3 regions of the Arthrobacter sp. C152 genome follow, and region 2 is predicted to be linked to each of the others. Evidence: riboswitches for the same ligand, from Rfam matches in the RefSeq annotation. Region 2 holds a riboswitch; each other region holds the start of a gene.
What was found. Region 2 has a riboswitch for S-adenosylmethionine ahead of ACYSM9_RS07175 (aminotransferase class V-fold PLP-dependent enzyme). Riboswitches for the same ligand answer to the same signal wherever they lie in the genome.
Positions count from the first base shown of each region.

Region 1: it holds a riboswitch for S-adenosylmethionine, as region 2 does, so the genes downstream of both, ACYSM9_RS00970 (bifunctional o-acetylhomoserine/o-acetylserine sulfhydrylase) here and ACYSM9_RS07175 (aminotransferase class V-fold PLP-dependent enzyme) in region 2, are expected to answer to the same signal.
Region 3: it holds a riboswitch for S-adenosylmethionine, as region 2 does, so the genes downstream of both, ACYSM9_RS05480 (DUF1737 domain-containing protein) here and ACYSM9_RS07175 (aminotransferase class V-fold PLP-dependent enzyme) in region 2, are expected to answer to the same signal.

Region 1 is NZ_JBTZSU010000001.1:236,311-243,307, forward strand. It holds gene ACYSM9_RS00955 (HNH endonuclease signature motif containing protein) at 1-466, opposite strand, end outside; gene ACYSM9_RS00960 (VOC family protein) at 753-1,391, opposite strand; gene ACYSM9_RS00965 (S8 family serine peptidase) at 1,504-3,510, opposite strand; SAM riboswitch class IV at 3,743-3,858, shown strand; gene ACYSM9_RS00970 (bifunctional o-acetylhomoserine/o-acetylserine sulfhydrylase) at 3,902-5,227, shown strand; SAM riboswitch class IV at 5,312-5,427, shown strand; gene metX (homoserine O-acetyltransferase MetX) at 5,440-6,555, shown strand; gene ACYSM9_RS00980 (MFS transporter) at 6,734-6,997, shown strand, end outside.
Region 2 is NZ_JBTZSU010000007.1:78,049-85,045, reverse strand. It holds gene ACYSM9_RS07195 (S1C family serine protease) at 1-61, shown strand, start outside; gene ACYSM9_RS07190 (hypothetical protein) at 104-475, opposite strand; gene ACYSM9_RS07185 (metal-dependent transcriptional regulator) at 527-1,240, opposite strand; gene ACYSM9_RS07180 (class I SAM-dependent methyltransferase) at 1,304-2,062, opposite strand; gene ACYSM9_RS07175 (aminotransferase class V-fold PLP-dependent enzyme) at 2,149-3,570, opposite strand; SAM riboswitch class IV at 3,608-3,721, opposite strand; gene hisN (histidinol-phosphatase) at 3,874-4,686, opposite strand; gene rsgA (ribosome small subunit-dependent GTPase A) at 4,736-5,851, opposite strand; gene aroA (3-phosphoshikimate 1-carboxyvinyltransferase) at 5,835-6,997, opposite strand, start outside.
Region 3 is NZ_JBTZSU010000005.1:147,267-154,263, forward strand. It holds gene opgC (OpgC domain-containing protein) at 1-2,053, opposite strand, end outside; SAM riboswitch class IV at 2,223-2,338, shown strand; gene ACYSM9_RS05480 (DUF1737 domain-containing protein) at 2,352-2,627, shown strand; gene ACYSM9_RS05485 (rhodanese-like domain-containing protein) at 2,624-3,034, shown strand; gene ACYSM9_RS05490 (O-succinylhomoserine sulfhydrylase) at 3,035-4,243, shown strand; gene ACYSM9_RS05495 (hypothetical protein) at 4,352-4,978, shown strand; gene ACYSM9_RS05500 (glutamate--cysteine ligase 2) at 4,975-6,201, opposite strand; gene ACYSM9_RS05505 (UDP-N-acetylglucosamine 1-carboxyvinyltransferase) at 6,269-6,997, opposite strand, start outside.

The DNA of each region.
Region 1 (6,997 bases), on a different contig from region 2:
CGATGACTTTTGCGTGCTGCCACGACACCGCCCCGGCAGCCAAAGCGTCCATGACCGGCGGCAGCGAACAGACCTGCTGCGCCTGGTGCACGAACGCCCCCGCAGCCGCGGAGGTGATGGTGAGGACCCCGGCGATCTCCTCGACCGCGGACATTTCGGTGTAGGTGCGTTCCGGCACGGACGCGTCCGGCGGGGTCATGGCCTGCTGGATGCGGATGGATTCGGCAGCGTCCTGCGCTTTAGCGGCGGCAATCATGGCCTCCAGCTTCGAATACCCGGCCAGCCGCTCCAGCCGGATCCCGTACTGCCGCTGCAGCACATCCACCCCAGCAGCACCTGTACCAGAAGCACCCTCCGAGGAAAGCACAGCCTCCTCCAGGAACAGCGCATCGAGGGCAGCAACAGAGGCACGAACACCCTCCATCGCTGCCGCCGAACCCCTCACTGCGCCCCTGCTGATTCCCATACGAACATCATCCAACGAGGGTGTGACATTCAGACCTGGATCGCGCGCCCGCCGCAGTTCACTGCTGCCAACGGGCCTTGGGGAACCTCACCGGAAAATCAGCTGCGCCACCGTGAAAAGCGCGCGGCACTTTCCCGCATGCCGCCGTCGTACCGATCGCTTAAATGAATTCGGCAGCCATGTGGTGGTGACGCCGTTGTCACCACCACATGGCTGCCGAAGCCGGTCCAGGCACAAGCCCGGTTACCCCACCACCCTGAGAAGCGGAGAGGGGCTGGCTGGAGGGTCAGATGGTGACTGCCCCGTTAGCGGTTTCGAATGTCACGGACATGATCCCGGGAGTGCCGTGCGGAGCAACCCAGTCCACTGCCACGTCTTCGAGCGGCCGCTCGACGGGCTCGCCCAGCCATTCGGTAACGCGTTCCGCGGAACCGGCGATGGTCAGGGAGCTCATCTTGACATTGCTCTGGTAGGCGTTGGACGGGTGCAGGGACGGGTCGCCCTCCCACTTGAGCATGTAGGGAACCTGCGGATCGGCGATCAGGCCCAGGATGCCGATTTGCTTCCACACCAGTTCGCGGCCGTCCGGGAACTTGCGGTTGCCGTTGACCGCGGCCCGGCCCAGGCGCTCCTCGAACGGGGCGAGGTCGTCAACTTCGACGCACCAGCCCATCCAGCCGCCGCCGGCTGCCGAACGGGCACGCACTGCCTGTCCGAACGGGGCCTTGTCCGAGGCGGGGTGGTCCAGGACCTCCACAACTTCAAGGTATTTGTGCCCGGCGAGCGGGATGATCATATTCCGGGTTCCGAACCGGGGGTGGACCCCGCCCTTCACTGCCTCAACGCCGAGGGCAGATGAAATACGTTCGGTAGTGGCCGCGAGGCCATCGTGTTCACAGGCGTAAGAGACGTGATCCATGCGCATGCCAACATCTTGGCACTTTGTGATCGGGCTCTCAGCTAAGGGTACCCTTACTGGATTCACGTCCCTTGGCATCGCCGCATTTTCCGGAGCCGAGGCAACCTTTTGTTCCACGTCAGGCGTACGCGATCGACACGCTTCCCGAACGCCAGGTGATCCGTCCGCCCTGGAAGTCTTGTGCATACCCCCCGCCACCGGCGGCGTATTCCCCCGTGGTCGGATAGCCGAGGCGGCCACCCTCCGAGCCCTGGCCGACCCAGGCGGACCTGATGCCACCGGTGACGATGCGCGCACCCGAAGCGGGGGACCACACCACTTCGCCGCCCTGGAAGTACTGCTTCGCACCGCCTCCCACGAGACCGCCTATTTCGTCGGTAGTGGGGTAGCCGAGGCCGCTGGCCGGGCCGCCTGCGTTGTCCCAGGTGGCGCCGATGCCGCCCTTGGTGATGTGTGAGCCGGTGGCGGCGTTCCAGGAGATCTTGCCGTATTGGAAGCCCTGCATGACGCCGCCGGGTATCGGGGCATATTCATCGGTGGTGGGGTAGCCGAGGCCGCTGAGGGGGCCGCCTGCGTTGTCCCAGGTGGCGCCGATGCCGCCCTTGGTGATGCGGGATCCGGTGGCGGCGTTCCACGAGATCTTGCCGAACTGGAAGTTTTGCATCACGCCGCCGGGCATGGGTGAGTATTCGTCCGAGGTGGGGTAGCCCAGGTCGCCGTCCTGCGCGCCGCTGCCCTTCCAGGTGGTGTTGATGCCGTTGACGACGGCGAACGCACCCGTGCCGGGCAGGTAGGTGATGATTCCGTGCTCGAACTCCTGGTAGGAGCCCCCAAACCGCTGGTTCGTTACCTCGTTGGCGATGGGAAGCCCAACGATGCCGGACACTTCGGCGTACTTATCCCCGATGGGACCCTGCACCGGGTAGGTGCCCTTGTTTGCCGCCGGCGGCACCACGTGCAGCAGACGGTTCGGTGTTCCGGAACTGGCATTGGAGATCGTTCCTGTGACGGACGAGGAATTCAGTGCCGCAGCAACCTGTGACGGGGTCAGCGACGGGTTCTGGGACAGCAGCAGCGCCGCCGCGCCTGCCACGTGCGGGGTGGCCATGGACGTCCCGCTCAGTGACGCAGTAGCCGTTGACGAGGTGTACCAGGTGGAGGTGATGCCCACGCCCGGTGCGTACAGATCCACGCAACTGCCGAAGTTGGAGAAGCTTGCCTGCCGGTCCGAGGAATCGCTCGCAGCGACAGTGACGGCCGCGGGGACGCGGGACGGGGAGGTGGTGCACGCATCGACGGCGCTGTTGCCGGCGGCGATAATCGCGGGGATGCCGTCACCGATCACCGACTGCACCGCAGCGTCGAGCGTATTGCTGGCCGGGCCGCCGATGCTGAGGTTCACCACAGCCGGTGTTCCGTCGCGGTGGTTGGCCGCCACCCAGTCCAGGCCCGCAATCACGTCCGAGTAGAGGCCGGTACCGTCGCAGGCCAGTGCCCGTACGGGAATGAGGGTGGCGGACTTTGCCATGCCGTAGACAGAGCCGCCGATGGTTCCGGCAACATGGGTCCCGTGGCCGTTGCAGTCGCTGGTCCCCAGCCCGTCATTCTTGGCGGTCCACCCCGCTGCCACCCGGCCGCCGAAGTCGGTGTGCGATGCCAGGATGCCGGTGTCCACCACGTAGACGCTGACGCCCTGCCCGGAGGCGGGAGGCGTGTAGGTTCCGGACAGTGGAAGGGACAGCTGGTCGGTCCGGTCCAGGCCCCAGGGCGCGTTCCGCTCCGTGTCGGAAACCGCGACGACGTAGTCAGGTTCCACGGCCACGGCACGTCCGGAGCGGGTCAGGGCGGCGGCCTGTGCCGGGGTCGCCTCGATGGCTGCGCCCTGCAGGGCCGCTTCGAAGGTGCGGGCGACGCCGATTCCCTGGGCGCGAAGGTTCCTCGCCTCGGCTGCAACATCCGCTCCGGGCGCAAACCGGACGAGGTAACGCCCGGATTCGCTTGCGCCGGGGGTGGCGGGTGCGGCCGATGCCGGGGGAGCGGCCACGAACCCGGCCGCCAGGACGGCAAGGCCAACAGTGAAAGATGGCAGGACGGCGCGAAGAGCCTGGCGCAACGACTGGGGCAACGGAATTCCGATCCTTCTGTGTTTTGGAGAACTGTTTTGTGGAGCTTTCCCGGATCGAATGTAGCGGAGAGGGCAGGGCCGAAAGCCGAACCTCGGGCAATCCTGCGGGTTCCCTGTGGAACTTTGGCCAACTGCGCGCCGGGACTACGCAAACCCTGAACGCCCGGCCACAAAAGTCATAACCGGTCACAATGCTGTTCCCGGCCACCACGCTGTTCCTACACTGGGCCCAGGTCATGAGCGCCAGCACCAAGCCCCGGCTCGCTGGCCGGCAACCCTCCATCCGCGGTGGGGTGCCCCGGGTGAGGACCTGGCTGTCCGGCAACGGCCGGACGGCAAGCGCGGCCCGAGGTGCTCCCAGCATGCCGGGCCCATGTTTAAGGAGCCTTGAATGTCCAACGGATGGTCCTTCGAAACCCGCCAGATCCACGCCGGCCAGGAAGCCGACAGCGCCACGGGCGCCCGCGCGCTTCCGATCTACCAGACAACGTCCTTCGTCTTCCCCACGGCAGAAAGCGCCGCCAACCGGTTCGCCCTGGCGGAACTGGCACCCATCTACACGCGGATCGGCAACCCCACCCAGGACGCCGTGGAGCAGCGCATCGCCAGCCTCGAAGGCGGCCTCGCAGCCCTCCTGCTGAGTTCCGGGCAGGCGGCCGAAACCTTCGCCGTCCTGAACATCGCGGAGGCCGGCGACCACATCGTGGCCAGCCCCAGTCTCTACGGCGGCACCTACAACCTGTTTGCCCACACCCTGAAGAAGTTCGGCATCTCCGTGACCTTCGTGGCGGACCCGGACAACCTGGACCAGTGGCGCGAGGCCGTGCAGCCGAACACCAAGCTCTTCTTCGGTGAGGTGGTCTCCAACCCCCGCCAGGATGTCCTGGACATCGAGGGTGTTTCCGGGGTGGCGCACCAGGCGGGGGTCCCCCTGATCGTGGACAACACCCTGTCCACCCCCTACCTGATCCGTCCTTTGGAGTGGGGAGCGGACATCGTGATCCACTCAGCCACGAAATACCTCGGCGGCCACGGTTCTGCGATCGCAGGCGTCATCGTCGACTCCGGCAGGTTCGACTTCGGCAAGGACCCGGAGAGGTTCCCCGGCTTCAACACCCCGGACCCCACCTACAACGGGCTGGTCTACGCCCGCGACCTCGGTGCCGGCGGCGCCCTCGGGGCGAACCTTTCCTACATTCTCAAGGCCCGGGTCCAGCTGCTGCGCGACCTGGGTTCGGCGGTGTCGCCCTTCAACGCCTTCCTGATTTCCCAGGGCCTGGAGACGCTGAGCCTGCGAGTGGAGCGCCACGTTGCCAACGCCACCGAGGTGGCGCGCTGGCTGGAAGGAAGGGACGACGTCGAATCCGTCGCCTACGCGGGGCTTCCCTCCAGCCCCTGGTACGAGCGTGGCCGCGCGTACGGTCCCAAGGGGACCGGCGCCGTCGTTGCCTTCAACCTCGCCGGCGGCGCCGACGCCGGGAAACGCTTCGTGGACGCCCTGGAACTGCACTCCCATGTGGCCAACATCGGTGACGTACGCTCGCTGGTGATTCACCCGGCGTCGACCACCCACAGCCAGCTCTCCCCGGAGCAGCAGGCCGTTGCCGGCGTGACTCCCGGGCTGGTCCGCCTCTCCGTGGGCCTGGAGCACATCGACGACATCATTGCCGACCTGGAGGCTGGCTTCCGGGCGGCCAAGGGTGCGGCCGGCGCCTAGCGAACAACCGGCAGGCAAGCCGGGAAGGTCACAACCAGTCACACTCTTGGCCCGGAGCGGGGGGTATTTCGTACACTCGAACCAGGTCATGAGTGCCAGTGACAGCCCCGGCTTGCTGGCCGGCAACCCTCCTTCCGCGGTGGGGTGCCCCGGGTGAAGACCTGGCCTGCCGGTCAGACGACGGCGGGCAAGCGCGTAGAAGAGGTCTTGCCATGACGGTTACCGTCGCCCGTACCACCATCCCCGAACACGGAATTGTCCGCTACGCCTCCATCGGGGGCCTGGAGCTGGAGGCCGGCGGCTACCTGCCGGACGTCACTCTGGCCTACGAAACCTGGGGCACGCTGAACGCTGACGGCAGCAACGCGGTCCTGATCGAGCACGCCCTGACCGGCAGCACCCACGTGACCCGGGGCGACACCGACGAAGAAGGCTGGTGGGAGCAGCTCGCCGGGCCGGGCGCCCCCGTGGACACCGACAAGTTCTTCGTGGTCTCCATCAACATCGTGGGCGGTTGCTACGGCTCAACCGGTCCCTCCTCAACTGCACCCGACGGGCGTCCCTGGGGCTCACGCTTCCCGCTGGTGACCCTGCGGGACAGCACCGTTGCCGAAACCAGGCTGGCGGACCACCTGGGGATCGGCAGCTGGTATGCCGTCCTCGGTGGCTCCATGGGCGGCGCCCGCGCCCTGGAATGGGCGGTCAGCTACCCCGAACGGGTGCAGCGGTGCGCAGTCATTTCCGTTGGCGCGGCCAGCACGGCCGAGCAGATCGCATTCGCCCAGGCGCAGACCCTCGCCATCCGGCAGGACCCCAACTTCAACGGCGGCGACTACTACGGCGGCCCGGCCCCGGAGGACGGCCTCGCCCTGGCCAGGCGGATCGCCCACATCACCTACCGGTCGGCGGCGGAACTCGAAGGCCGGTTCGGCCGGGAAGCCCAGGCGCCCGAGTCGCCGTTGCAGGGCGAAGTGCTGGCCGCGCGGGGCCGCTACCAGGTGGAAAGCTACCTGGACCACCAGGGCAACAAGCTTGTCCGGCGCTTCGACGCCAACAGCTACATCGCACTCACCGAGGCGCTGATGAGCCACGACGTCTGCCGGGGACGCGGGCCCTTGGCCGAGACGCTCGCCGGCTCCACCGCGCGGTTCTTCATCGCGGCCGTCGATTCGGACCGGCTCTACTTCCCGTCCCAGTCACGGGAACTGGCCCAGGCGCTGCCGGGCGAGGTGGACGTCCATGTCATCCAGGCCCCGATCGGCCATGACGGGTTCCTGACCGAGATCGGGCAACTCGGGCACCAGCTGCGGAGCACTTTCCTGGTCTGACCTGGCCGCGGGATCCCCGCCCCATGTGCATTTATGCAGATGCCTTCTGCACTATTTGGCGTTGAGGTTGCGCCGCGGGCAGACCATACTCGACAAATCCGGCATTCGTGGTGTGCATCACACCCGGCTGCCTTCGACTGGTCCCCGTGGCGTCGACGACGACGCCGAAGGAGTTCGCATGAGTACGGAAAGCTCCGCCGCAAGGCGCACAGAGGAAACCGACGTCAAGGCCTCAGGCCTGAAAAAGGTGGTGACGGCCTCCATGGCCGGAACCGTGGTGGAATGGTACGAATTCTTCCTCTACGCATCGGCCGCCACCCTGGTCTTCGGGAAGGCCTTCTTCCCCAACGCCGGCACGGAACTGGACGGCATCATTGCCGCCTTCCTCACCTACGCCGTAGGCTTCGTGGCCCGCCCCATCGGCGGCATCGTCTTTGGCCAT
Region 2 (6,997 bases):
CGACGGTGCAGAGATCCACTTGACCGCGGTTCCGGAGGAAATGACCGGCAACGGGGGATGAGCGCAGGGGGCGCGGAACACCACGCGGCGGCAGACGCCGGACTCAGGAGGCGGGCGCCTCAACGTCCGCGATGCCCACGAAACGCGTGCCCACGCCGTCGTACTCGCTGCGGACGAAACCGGGGCGGACGGGCGGAACCTCGGAGGGGGAGTGGTGCGAGCAGACTACGTAGGTGAAGTCCGGCCACCACTTCTTGGGGCGCGCTGCCTCCTCGTACCCGCAGACCGCGCATTCGAGATGCACCCACACCGGCCGCTTCCCCGTCCGGTTGGCCCGGGACTGCACCAGCCACGGCGGGGGATCGTCCAGGATGCCGCGCAGCTCCGCTTCGGTCATCCACTTCGGCAGGCCATGGCGCTGTGCCATCTCCAGGGGAACGTCCAGGGCTATTGCGGCGTCACGTCTGCTGATCATCAGAGTCCACGATACGGGAGCCGGCCAAATCAACCGTCCCGTACCCCGGGATCAGGGGGTGCCCAGGACGCAGCCGGGATGCGGGGTGCTGCTGGAAACCCACAGGGCCGCGGCGATCTCGTCCGCGAGGTCAAAGTCCCGGGCACCGCCGGGCCCGCCGATCCGCACCACCAGCGCTCCGCCGAACGGCCTGCGCCCCACGACCTCCACGTCCGCGTCGAGGTCGATGTCCTCCGCGGCAAGGTAGCGCAGCAGTTCCGGGTTGTCGTCGCTGATCCGGATGATACGTCCCGTATGGCCCTCGTCCAGTTCCGCCAGCAGGTGGGCGCGAGGCATCAGGACCTGCCCGTCCGCGCTGGGGATGGGGTCCCCGTGCGGATCCCGGCTGGGGTTCCCAAGTTTGGCCGCGACGCGTTCGATGAACGTATCCGAGACGGCGTGCTCCAGCAGCTCGGCCTCGTCGTGGACCTCGTCCCAGCTGTAGCCCAGCTGCTGGACGAGGTAGGTTTCGATCAGCCGGTGGCGGCGCACCATGGCCAGGGCGAGGCGCAGTCCGGGCGCGGTGAGCGTGACGGCGCTGTACGGCTTGTGGTCCACCAGGCCCTGGTCCTTGAGTTTGCGGACCATCTCGGACACCGAGGAGTTGGCCACGCCCAGCCGCTGCGCCAGCTGGGAGGACGTGATGGGCTTGTCCTGCCATTCGGTGAATGAGTAGATGACCTTGACGTAGTCCTCGATCGAGGAGGAGGGCGCACTGGTCTTCACAGGTCCAAGCCTACCGGCTTCCGGCGAAGGGGCGTGGCCCGGCGGCCACCGGTGACGATCCGCTCACGCCTTGATGGCCCGCCATGCGAGGGTGAGGTAGGGGAGTTCGAGTTCCTGGGCTTCGGCGTGGCCGAGATGCTCATGCAGGTACCAGTCCAGGTTCGCCAGGACCTTGGCCCGGGTGGCTTCGCCGGCCCGCAGGTAGTAGCTGCGCGATTTGGTGAGCTCCATCAGGTCCGTCGTGGTCACGGTGTCGCGCCAGTGCGTCACGTGCCCTTCGAGCCGGTGGAATTCCGGTCCGACCACAGGCTTGTGGCCGGGGCGGTACACATCCCCGGCGTGCATGATGCGGGACAGTCGGTGGACCCAGGGTACCGAGGTGTCCAGCTGGTTCCAGACCAGGCCGAGTGTCCCCTGCGGGCGCAGGACCCGGGCGAGTTCGGTGCTCGCGGCCAGCGGGTCGCACCAGTGCCAGGCCTGGGCAACGGTGACGACGTCGAAGGCCGCCGCGGGCAGGCCGGTCGCCTCGGCAGTCCCCACCACGGCCGTGGCGGCGGGGCAGTGGGCCTTCAGTTGGGCGAGCATGTCCGCGGAAGGGTCGAGGGCCGTTACCTCCAGCCCCATGGCCAGCAGCAAGGCGGTGAACTTTCCGGTGCCCGCGCCTGCGTCCAGGGCCTGGCGGGCGGTGGCGGGCACCAGCCATTCGGCTGATTCGGCAGGGTATCCCGGCCGGACCCGCTGGTAGTGCCTGCCGCCGTCCTGGAAGCTCTGCCCGAGCTCCTGCCGCCGCCCGTGATCGAGTTTGGGACCACCCCGGACCACGCGTGGCCTCCTTCACCTGCTGCCAGTGGATACATTTCGAATCTACCGCATGGCGGGCAAGGGCGTGGGGCCACCCCCAACCGGGCTTAGTCCTCGGTGCAGGGTGCGGCGCCGGCCGTGCCGGGAGTGTTGGGTGCCCAGTGCGGGTAGGTGCGGAAGTCGTTGGCCGGAACCCAGCGGCCCGCATCCACCACGTAGTCCCAGCCCAGCCCCGTGCTGCGCAGGGTGCGGATGCCGGCGAGGAGGCGCTCGGCGTCCTCCAGCCGTGACCCGACGCCGAAGCTGGCGCGCAGGGAGCCGGACGGCAGCCCCAGCCGCTTCAGCAGTGGGTGCGCGCAGAAGCGCCCGTCGCGCAGGCCCACGCCGTGTTCGGCCGAGAGGTAGGCGGCGACGAGGCCGGCGTCGTAGCCCTCCACGGAGAAGTTGACCACGCCGATGGTGTCCGTGTCCGGGTTGGTGTCCTTGAAGATCTGGTGGACCGTGACGCCCTCGATGTCCTGCAGGCCCTCCACCAGGAAGGACCGGATGGCGGATTCGTGGGCGTGCCAGCGGTCCTGGTCCAGTCCGGCGATGACCCGGGTGGCGCGGGCAAGGGTGGCGGCACCGAGCACGTTCGGTGAGCCCCCCTCGTGGCGGGCCGGGCCGGTGGCCCAGCTGACGCCGTCGAGCCTTGCTTCCTTGACCGCACCGCCGCCGGCGAGGTGCGGGGTGCCGGCGTCGAGCCAGTCGGGGCGTCCCACCAGGACACCGGCGCCGAAGGGCGCGTACAGCTTGTGGCCGGAGAAGGCGAGGTAGTCGATGTCGTCGGCGCTGATGTCGACCCGGCGGTGCGGGGCGAGCTGGGCCGCGTCCACCACGATCCGTGCGCCGTGCTCGTGGGCCAGCGCGGCCAGGGCCCTGATGGGCAGGATTTCGCCGGTGACGTTGGAGGCGCCGGTGACCGCCAGGAGGCTGACGCCGCCCTGTTCAAGCTCGGCGCGTACGGCCTCGACGGTGCCCGCGATGGTGTCGGCGGCGACGATACTGCGGTGCGGCACGCCCTGCCACGGCAGCAGGTTCGCGTGGTGCTCGATGTCCAGGTAGAGAACCTCACCTGCGGGACGGCCGTCGGTGACGGGCAGGCAGCCTGCCAGCAGGTTGAGGGAATCGGTGGTGTTGCGGGTGAAGATGACGGAGTCGCCGGGGCGGCCGCCCACAAAGTCGCGGACGATGCTGCGTGCGTTCTCGTACACCGACGTGCTGATCTGGGAGGCGTAGCCGGCCCCGCGGTGGACGCTCGCGTAGTAGGGCAGGACTTCGTTCAGGTACGCGGAGACCAGGGACAGGGCCGGGGCGGATGCGCCGTAGTCGAGGTTGGCGTACCTGACATGCCCGCCGGTAATCAGGGGAGCCTGGATTTCGGCGCCGGTGACCGCGGCGAGCGGGTGGCCGGCAGCGGCCTGGCGGGCATCGAAGGCGGCCGCAGTGTCGGCGGTGGCAGTGCTGGGGGAGACGGTGGCAGTTGTCACAGAGACCTCACTTGAATCAGGACCCTGACATCACAGGAATCCGCGCTTGCCGCATCCGCTCCGGACCGGCCTGGTCGTCACCCGGGGCACCCCACCGCGAATGGAGGGTTGCCGGCCAGCAAACCGGGGTTTTGCGCTGGCACTCGTGACCTGGATAAAAGCGTAGAACATCGGGCGGCCCGGACTGAAGCCGGGGCAATTGTTAAGGCTTTTGTTACGCAAGCCGAAGAAAACGATGCCGGCCGCCCCAAAAGGAGGCGCCCGGCGTCGTAATCTTCGGCCGCGCTGCGTGCGCGGGCTTTGTCAGAGGAGGTCGTCCAGGCCCGGGTTCAGCCGCCGCAGGACTTCGGAATGCAGGATGGAGTTCGTGGCCAGGGCGTTGCCGCCGAACGGGCCGTCCTCCCCTTCCAGGGAGGTGAAACGGCCGCCCGCCTCCACGACGATGGGCACCAGCGCCGCCATGTCGTAAAGGTTCAGCTCCGGTTCGCAGGCAATGTCCACGGAGCCTTCGGCCACCATGCAGTAGGACCAGAAGTCGCCGTAGGCGCGGGTGCGCCACACGTCCTCGGTCAGGCCGAGGAAGTCATCGAGGTTTCCCCGTTCCTTCCAGCCGCTGAGGCTGGAATAGGACAGCGAAGCGTCAGCGAGGCGGGACACGTCGGAGACACGCAGCCGGGTGGCGGCCGCCAGGGAGCGGCCCATGTAGGCCCCCATTCCCTTCGCAGCCCACCAGCGCTTGCCGAGTGCCGGCGCGCTGACCACGCCTACCACCGGTTCGCCCTCGTCCACCAGCGCAATGAGGGTGGCCCACACCGGGACGCCGCGGACAAAGTTCTTGGTTCCATCGATGGGGTCGATGATCCACCGCCGCGAGCCGTGGCCGGTGCTGCCGAACTCCTCGCCGAGGACGGCGTCGCGCGGGCGTGAACGGGACAGCTGGCCGCGGATGGCTTCCTCTGCGGCCTTGTCCGCGTCGGTGACCGGCGTCAGGTCCGGCTTGGTCTCGACGTGGAGGTCCAGGGCCTTGAAGCGGCTCATGGTCTGGTCGTCCACGGAGTCGGCCAGGACGTGGGCCAGGCGCAGGTCGTCGTTGTAGGTGGAGGCGGGTTGGATCATGGTTCCAAACTACCGTCTGTCCCGGCATCTGCCGGGACCTTCGGCTGCGTCAGTTGACGCTGCCGAGTTCCTTGGTTTCCTGTGCTTCCATTCTCGGGTCCGTGCCGAGCAGCCGGCGCAGGGACGCCAGCCGTGCGGGGCCGGTGGGGCCGGCGTGGCCGCCGCCCACCCATTCATCCAATCCGCAGTCCACGGCCGTGGCGGTGTGCTTGCAGCCGCGCTCGCAGTTTTCAATGCCGGGGGAGAGGTCCGGAAAGGACCGCAGGATCCGGTCCGGGTCCACGTGCGCCAGGCCGAAGGAGCGGATGCCTGGGGTGTCGATGATCCAGCTGCCGGCCGGGGCGTCGGCCAGCCGGAGGGCCAGGGCGGACGACGACGTGTGCCGCCCGCGTCCGGTGACGGCGTTGACACCGCCGGTGGCCCGTTCGGCTCCGGTCAGTGCGTTCACCATGGTGGACTTGCCGACGCCGGAGTGCCCCAGCATGACGGTGACCCTGCCGTCGAGGTGGGCCCGCAGCTCCGCCACCGCGGTGCGGTCCAGCCGGGCCGAGAGGCCGTCGTCGGAGCGGGCGTCGATGCCGGAGGCCTGCGCGTCCGCGGTGCGGCTGATGATTACCGGGAGGTCCAGGTGCGTGTAGTTGGAAAGCAGCTCCGCGGGGTCGCGGACGTCCGCCTTGGTCACGAGCAGGATTGGCTCGATCCCGGCGTCGTAGGCTGCCACCAGGGCCCGGTCGATGAATCCGGTGCGGGGCTCCGGGTTGGCGGCCGCCACCACGATGACCAGTTGGTCCGCGTTGGCTACCACGGCCCGCTCCACGGGGTCGGTGTCATCGGCGCTCCGGCGCAGGAGGGTGCGCCGGTCCTGGATCTTCACCAGCCGGGCCAGGGTGTCGGGGGCGCCTGAAACGTCCCCCACGAGCGAGACGAAGTCGCCGGCCACCACGGGGGAGCGCCGAAGCTCACGTGCCCGCGCGGCGATGACCACGCGTTCGTTGTCCGAATCCTCGCCCACCACGGCCGTGTACCTGCCCCGGTCCACGGTGATGATGCGGCCGGTGACGGCGTCGTCATGGCTGGGCCGGTCTTTGGTGCGTGGCCGGGAGCCCTTTTTATTGGGCCGGATCCGGACGTCGGATTCGTCCCAGGAATCAGTGCGCCGGGCCACCGCTGGGCTCCTCCGGTCCGGCGGTGTCCTGGGCAAGCATCGCCGCCCAGAGCTGCGGGAAGTCCGGCATGGTCTTCGACGTGGTGGCGATGTCCTCCACCTGGACGCCCTCCACGGCCAGGCCCAGGATCGCCCCGGCGGTGGCCATGCGGTGGTCCGCGTAGCTGCGGACGACGCCGGCGTGCAGCCGGGCGGGCCGGATCACCAGGCCGTCGCTGGTTTCCTCGGCGTCGCCGCCGAGCCTGTTGATTTCAGCCACCAGTGCTGCGAGCCGGTCCGTTTCGTGGCCCCGCAGGTGCGCAATGCCGCTCAGCCGGGAGGGTCCGGCCGCCAAGGCGCACAGCGCCGCCACGGTGGGGGCAAGTTCGCTGGTATCGGCGAAGTCGCCGCCCTTGATTTCCGGGCCGCCGGTGACGGTCAGGACTCCGTCCGCGAGGGTGACGGTGGCTCCCATCGTGGCCAGGATGCTGCGCCACAAATCTCCCACCTGCTGGGTTTCCTGCGGCCAGTTCGGGATCCGGACCGTGCCACGGGACGCCAGGGCTGCGGCGAGGAAGGGGCCCGCATTGGACAGGTCCTGTTCGATCCGCTGGTCGAAGGCGCGGATGGGCCCGGGCGCCACCACCCAGTGGTTGGGGACGGAATCGTCAACGGAGACGCCGGCGCCCCGGAGGACGGCGACTGTCATGGTGATGTGGTCCAGGCTCGGCACGGGCTTGCCAACATGCTCAAGGTGCAGGCCCTCTTCGAAGCGGGCACCCACCAGGAGGAGCGCCGAGACGAACTGGGAGGAAGCGCTGGCATCGATCACCAAGTGGCCGCCGCGCACCGTGCCGGTGCCCTCCACGACGAACGGCAGCGACGCCGGCGTGCTGCCGTCCTCGGCGGAGACGCCGACACCGAGGGCCTTGAGCGCTTCGATGATGGTTCCCATGGGACGCTTGCGGGCGTGCGGGTCGCCGTCGAACACGCTGGCGCCGCTGCGGAGCGCCGCCAGCGGCGGCACGAACCGCATTACCGTTCCCGCGAGCCCGCAGTCGATCCGGGCCAGTGATTCTTCCGCTGCCGCAGGCAGCGGGACAACCTCCAGGTCCGGGCCGAACGCGCCATCGCCGGGCACCTCCGTGATGGTGGCACCCAACCGCC
Region 3 (6,997 bases), on a different contig from region 2:
AGGCAGCCACCACCCAGGTGTGCGCCTGCAGCCAGGCCAGGATGCTGCGCCGGTGGTAGCCCGCCACGAGGCCGATGACGAACAGCACCTGCCACACCAGCAACGGGAAGGAGTCCTCGAACTGCGAGGGAAGGATCCGGAACCGGGTGGCGGCGCCCACGGCGTACACCAGGAGCGTGGCAGCCAGCACCCAGACCGCCTTGCCGCGGTTGAGCGCCGCGAGGATCAGGGGGCTTGCCAGCAGGAGCACCACATACAGGCCCATGACGTTGAACTGCCATGGCCCGAACTGCAGGAGCAGGATGGCCGGCAGCACCTGGGGCGGCACCGGGAACTGGAACAGCGATTCCATCCCCTGGTAAAGGTTGTAGGTGCGGCCGGCACCGGTGTGCCCCGCGCCGCCTGTCCCCTGGTCCACGAATGTGGTGAGAGCCGCGGCGTTGAAGACCGGCAGCAGCGAGAGCAGGAAGACGCCGACCAGCACAGCCAGCGCCGTCAGGTACAGCTTGCCGGCCCGGCGCGACGTCAGGTCCACCACCGTGCCGAAATCCTCCCGGGCCTTGGGCCCGTACACCATGCCCACCACCAGCCCGGAGAAAAGGACGAAAAGCTCGGCGCCGGAAACGAAGCCCACCGCCTCCTGCGTCAGCAACTGGAACAGTGAAGCCATGCCGAGGTGGTTGACCACCACGAACACGATCGCCATGCCCCGCAGCAGGTCCACCCGGGAGTCCCTCGCGGACGGGTCCCGGTAGCTCCACGCCGTCGCCGCGCCGATCCGGCGCGGAATCTGCCAGAGTGCTGCCAGGAGGATGGCCATGGCAGCGGCAACCGTCCAGACGGCGGCCCCGCCGAGGGTGTTGGCGCGGACATAGGCTTCCGCCGGAGCCACCGCGTTGACCGGCCCGGTCACCATGGGGGACGCCTTCAGCCTCGCCAGCGCGGCTTTGGCGATGTCCGGGCTCCCGGTGAGCAGCCAGTTGATGCTGGCCACACCCGTGTCCCGGGTGCTGGTCCGTTCGTCCCACACCACAGCCGCGGTTTTGGGAAAAGCAGATGACGTGGCGGTTCCCACGGCCTGGTCCCACCAGCCCACCTTGATGTCGGCCTCCGGCGCGCCGCCGGTGGAAGGGCTGTAGAAGGCCGCGGTCTGCAGCAGGAACGGCTTGTTCCGGCCGGCCGCGTACGTGCCGTAGAAGTTTTCGCCGCCGGACCCGGTCAGCATCTCCTGGAGCTCGCCGGCACGGGGAGCGGTGTTGACGGCGGCCCCGCCGGCGGTGTCGTCGTGGAATGCGGTCAGTCCCACCCAGTCCACGGCGTCGTCGCCTGGATAGTACGGAGCGTAGGCGGCGTCGGAGCCGTTCCAGGTGCCGTCGCCGTTGGTGTCCAGCAGCGCAAAGCCGTCGCTCCCCGGTTGCGGTGCGCTGCGGCTGCGGTCAAAGGGGTAGCCCGTGCCCAGGTAAGGCGCCCACACCATGGTGACCTTGCCGCCGTCGGACGCCCTGAACGCTCCGGCGACGGCCTGGAACGCCTGCCGGTACGCGGCCGGTTGCTGGCCCCAGGCAACCCAGCTGGTATTCATGTCCGGGGCGAACCGGACCAGCAAGTGGCCGTTGAAGCCCGCCGCCTGGTCCCGTACTTCGGCGGCGAAGGCGTCAGCTTCCGCAGCGCCGATCGTGTCCAGCGGAACGCTTGGCTTTACGGTCAACATGGCGTTGGCTCCCTTGCCGGCCGTCTGCCGCAGGAAGCCATCGATGTCGTTCCGCCCGGAGTCGCGGAACGGGATGGCGATGTCGTGCCCGAAGACGGCCGGCACCGCACCCAGCCGGTCCGCGAAGCCCGCGGCGGTGTCTTCGCCCCATTCCAGCGTGGCCCCAAGCCAGGGCTTGCCCTCCTCCGGCGCGGCCGGTCCAACGCCCTCCGCGGCGCGGGCCGTCCCCGCAGGTGCCAGCACAGCCAGGACGGCCATCAGCAGCACGGCAAGGAGTGCTCCTGCCGGACGAAGCCGGGCCACGGTGGTCCCGCGGTGGCGATAGGACGTGAATGCTCGCATGCTGGCAAGACCCCCCGGTACTCATGCTGTGGACGCGGGGCGTTGGTCCCCGGTACGAACTTTATCGGTCCGGGGCCCGGCGGCGGGCAGGGGCGCGGCCGGCGCTCAATTACGGAACATGACGACGGCGGCAATGCGGCTCCGCGCGTCAGATGTTACGTTTCTGGGGAGTAATGAGTACCGGCGCTAAGCCCTGACTGGCCGGTCGGCAACCCTCCCTTTCGCGGCGGGGTGCCTCAGGTGAATACTCGGCATATCGACCGATTCGAGCTGCAAGCGTGAGAGAAGGAGATCCGTCGTGTCTGACGCACCTGCCCCTGAGGACAAGCTGTCCTACCGCCTGATTACTGGCCCGGACGACCGATCGTTCTGTGAGCGGATCTCCGCGGCCCTGGATGAAGGCTACGTGCTGCACGGCAGCCCGGCCGCCACCTTCAACGGCAGCAGCGTCATTGTCGCCCAGGCAGTGGTCCTGCCGGCCGCCATCGCCTCCGCCGACGCCGCGGTTGCCACCGCAGTGGACCAGCTCGACGGCGACTTTGAGGGCGAGTTCGACGGCGAGGGCCACGCATGAGCTACGCAGGAGACCTCACACCGCAGGAAGCCTGGGCCAAGCTCGAGCAGGGCGCCATCCTGGTGGACGTCCGCACCGAAGGTGAATGGGCGCACATCGGCATCCCGGATACCAAGGCGACGGACAATGATCCGCTCTTCATCCAGTGGACCTTCCCCGGCGGCATCCCCAACCCCGACTTCGTCAAGGACCTCAAGGAGCAGGCACCCGAGGACCCCACCGCGGAACTGGTGTTCCTGTGCCGGTCCGGCCAGCGCTCCATCGCCGCCGCCGTTGCAGCGACCCAGGCCGGCTTCACGTCCTACAACGTGCTGGAGGGCTTCGAGGGGGAGCCTGACCGCTACGGCGAACGGACCGTCAACGGCTGGAAGAACCGCGGCCTGCCCACCAACCTCGGAAAGAACTAAGTGACCTTCAACCCAGACGCCTCCGGCTGGAGCGCAGACACCCAGGCCGTCCGCGGCGGACTCGACCGCACCAACTTCCAGGAAACGTCCGAGGCCATCTTCCTCAACTCCGGGTTCGTGTACGAGTCCGCGGCAGCCGCCGAACGCGCGTTCACCGGCGAGGATGAGCGGTTCGTCTACTCCCGTTACGGCAACCCGTCCGTCGCCACCTTCCAGGAACGGCTCCGCCTGCTCGAAGGCACCGAAGCATGCTTTGCGACGGCGTCGGGCATGTCCGCCGTCTTCACCGCCCTGGGTGCCCTGCTGGCTGCCGGCGACCGCGTCGTCGCCGCCCGGTCCCTGTTCGGTTCCTGCTTCGTGATCCTGAACGAAATCCTCCCCCGCTGGGGCGTGGAAACCGTCTTTGTGGACGGCCCGGACCTGGACCAGTGGCGCGAGGCCCTGTCCAAACCCACCGCCGCCGTCTTCTTCGAATCCCCGTCCAATCCTATGCAGGAAATCGTGGACATCGCGGCCGTCAGCGAGCTGGCGCACGCCGCCGGAGCCAAGGTTGTGGCCGACAACGTCTTCGCCACCCCCCTGCTGCAGCGCTGCGGCGACCTCGGCGCCGACGTCATTGTCTACTCCGGCACCAAGCACATCGACGGCCAGGGCCGGGTGATGGGCGGCGCCATCCTGGGCACCAAGGCGTTCATCGACGGCCCCGTGAAGCAGCTGATGCGCCACACCGGCCCCGCGTTGTCCGCGTTCAACGCCTGGGTGCTGACCAAGGGCCTGGAAACCATGAGCCTGCGCGTCAGCCACTCCTCCGCCACCGCGCTGCGGCTGGCCGAGTGGCTGGAGGAGCAGCCCGCGGTGAGCTGGGTGAAGTACCCGCTCCTGAAGTCCCACCCGCAGTACTCGCTGGCGGCGAAGCAGATGAGTGCCGGCGGCACGGTCCTCACCCTGGAACTGGCCCCTTCCGCGGGCCGTTCGGCGAAGGACGCCGCGTTCGCGCTGCTGGACGGGCTGCGGATCATCGACATCTCCAACAACCTTGGCGATTCCAAGTCTCTGATCACGCATCCGGCCACCACCACGCACCGGGCGATGGGTCCCGAGGGCCGCGCTGCCATCGGCCTGGGCGACGGCGTGGTCCGCCTCTCGGTGGGCCTCGAGGACGCGGACGACCTCATCCGCGACCTGGAGCAGGCGCTCAAGCAGGTCTAGTTTCCGCACACTTTCTTCGTTTTCGACGCGGAACGTCATTGTCGCCGCCAAAATAAGGGCTGCGACAAGGAATCTGCGCGGCGAAAATGTTTATGAAGGAGGCGGGCCATGTCCCAGTCAAAACCATATGCCAGGGCGGGAGCGGTCAGCATCGCGGCGGGCGCGTGCTGGCTGCTGGGAATCGCCATGGTCGGCAACGTCCACTCCACCAGGAGCGCAGAGCAGCGGCTGGCCATGCTCGAACGCCACCGCGGCCTGTGGACCCTGGGGCAGTTCCTCGCGGCGGCGGGAACGGCTGCCGCGCCCATGGGTTTCCTGCGGCTTGCCCGGCAACTGCGGCAGGAAAACCACGGCGCAGACCATGAAGCGGAGCGTGTACGGGCCCGGAATCTCGCGGCCGCCGCTGCCGCCGCCCTGCTGGCGGGCAGCCCCTTGTTCGTCTGGGCGCTGGCCAACCGTGCCGCGGACATCGAGAAGTTCGCCTACCGAAGGGGCGCAGCGTGGCCCTTCCTGACGTACTCAGGCCTCCAAACCTGCGGCGTCGGCCTGCTGGGCGCGGCGCTGCAGTCCTCACCCCTCAAAGGCAGGACCTCCCTGGGTGCGGCCGCCAGTGCGCCGCTCTTCGCCGGCATCCTCGTGCGCTACAAGGACATCCCCCCGTTCGTGTTCTACCTGGTGGAGATCGCCGTCGGCGTCAGGCTCCTGCGCTTCACCACAGCCGCCCGGGAAGCCTAGGACTGCCGCACCCTCAGCAGTTCCGGCGCGCCTTCCACCTCTGCGAGGTCCAGCGCGCCGCGCATGGTCACGTTGACGGCCTGCCGGACCACGGCGCCGAAGCCCATGTCCTCCGGCGGCGGCCCGGCCAGGGCCTTGTCGCGGGCCCGGCGCTGTTCGGCCGCCCCGGTTCCCCGGGCGATGATGTCCTCGATGCCCTGCCGGGCCAGGGCAAGCTCGCCCTGTTCGTCCAGGACGGGCGCAAGGTAGTCCACCAGGGACCGGACAACGTCAGTGGCGGGCGCCGGCTGGAAGTTGCCGAAATCCAGGAGTTCACCGCTGAGCCCTGCGCTGCTGGCCTGCCATGAGGCCATGCGCAGCAGCACGGTCGGAACAGGCGCCGGGTCCACTTCCTGGCGCCATTCCCTGCTGGCCGATTCCACCAGCGCCCGGACCAGGACAGCGATGAGCCCGGCGTCCTCGGCGCGGAGGCACACATCGGCCACACGCACTTCCACGGTGGGATGGTTGCGGGAGAGCCGTGCGTCGAAATACAGCATGCCCTCGTCGAGCATGACGCCGGTCTCCAGCAGGCGCGTCACCACCCGCCGGTAAGCCGGGTACGTCCCGTAAATGCCTGCGGGGCCGGCCGTGGGCCAACGGTTCCAGGCCTGCGTGCGGTAGCTTTCAAAACCCGTGGGGACGCCGTTCCAGAAGGGCGAGTTGGCGCTGAGCGCCGTCAGTACCGCGAGTTTGTCCCGGATGCGGTCCAGGACCGCTACGCCCTCTTCGGGGGATTCGATGTAGGTGTGGACGTGGAAGCCGCAGGTCAGCTGTTCCTGTGCGGTCAGGCCAAACCGCTCCAGCATCCTGGCATAGCGGGGGTCGGGGGTGGTGTGGCTGGTGGACGCCAACGGCGACGTGGCCAGCGCGGCCACCCGGGCATCGTGTTTTTGGGCCGCCTGGTCGGCGAGCGTCCGGCCTGCCCGGATTTGGACGAGCAGGCTGTCGTAATCGAGGCAGGGCCGGGTCTGTGTCTCAATCTGCTCCAGCTTGAGCTCGGCACTCAAGCCCATCTCGTCGTCGTGCTCCCCCTGCTTTCCGGTGTGGTGCAGCGCGGGGTCCGCGGGGAAATCGTCCGCCGCCACCCTCTTGCCGGCCAGGAGCGCGTCAGCCAGGGCAAGCGGTTCTCCGGACTCCGGATCAACAATCAGGAGTTCTTCCTCGACGCCGAATGTACGCATAGGTTCATTCTGCGACAGTGGCGGTGGATGTGAAGCCGCCCCGCCCTTCATGACGAACCGTGAATGGTCAGTCCTGGAAGTACTCCACCTTGGCCCCGATGGTGTTCAGCCGCTCGGCCAGATCCTCGTATCCGCGTTCAATCACGTAGATGTTCCGCAGTTCGGAGACGCCCCTGGCCGCGAGCATGGCCAGCAGCAGGCAGGCGGCCGGACGCAGGGCGGGCGGGCAGCCCACCTCAGCGGCACGCCACCGGGTGGGGCCGTTGACGTAGATACGGTGCGGATCCAGCAGCTGTACCTGGGCGCCCAGCCGGTTCAGCTCCGTCAGGTAGATGGCCCGGTTCTCGTACACCCAGTCGTGGATCATCGTCTGGCCCGTGGCGTTCGCGGCGATGACCGCGAAGAACGGCAGGTTGTCGATGTTCAACCCCGGGAACGGCATGGGGTGGATCTTGTCCTCCGGCGCCTTCAGCTCGGAGGGCTTGGTGGTCACGTCGACCAGCCGGGTGCGGCCGTTGCGCGCCATGTACTCCTCGGAGACCTCCAGCTGCTGGCCCATCTGGCCCAGCGTGGCGAGCTCGATCTCCATGAACTCGATGGGTACGCGGCGGACCGTCACCTCCGAGTTGGTGACGATGCCCGCGGTGATGAGGCTCATGGCCTCGATGGGGTCCTCGGAGGGGAAATACTCGATCTCGGCGTCGATCACCGGACGCCCCGTGATCTTCAGGGTGGTGGTGCCCACGCCCTCGATGGTGACGCCGAGCATCTGGAGGTAGAAGCACAGGTCCTGCAC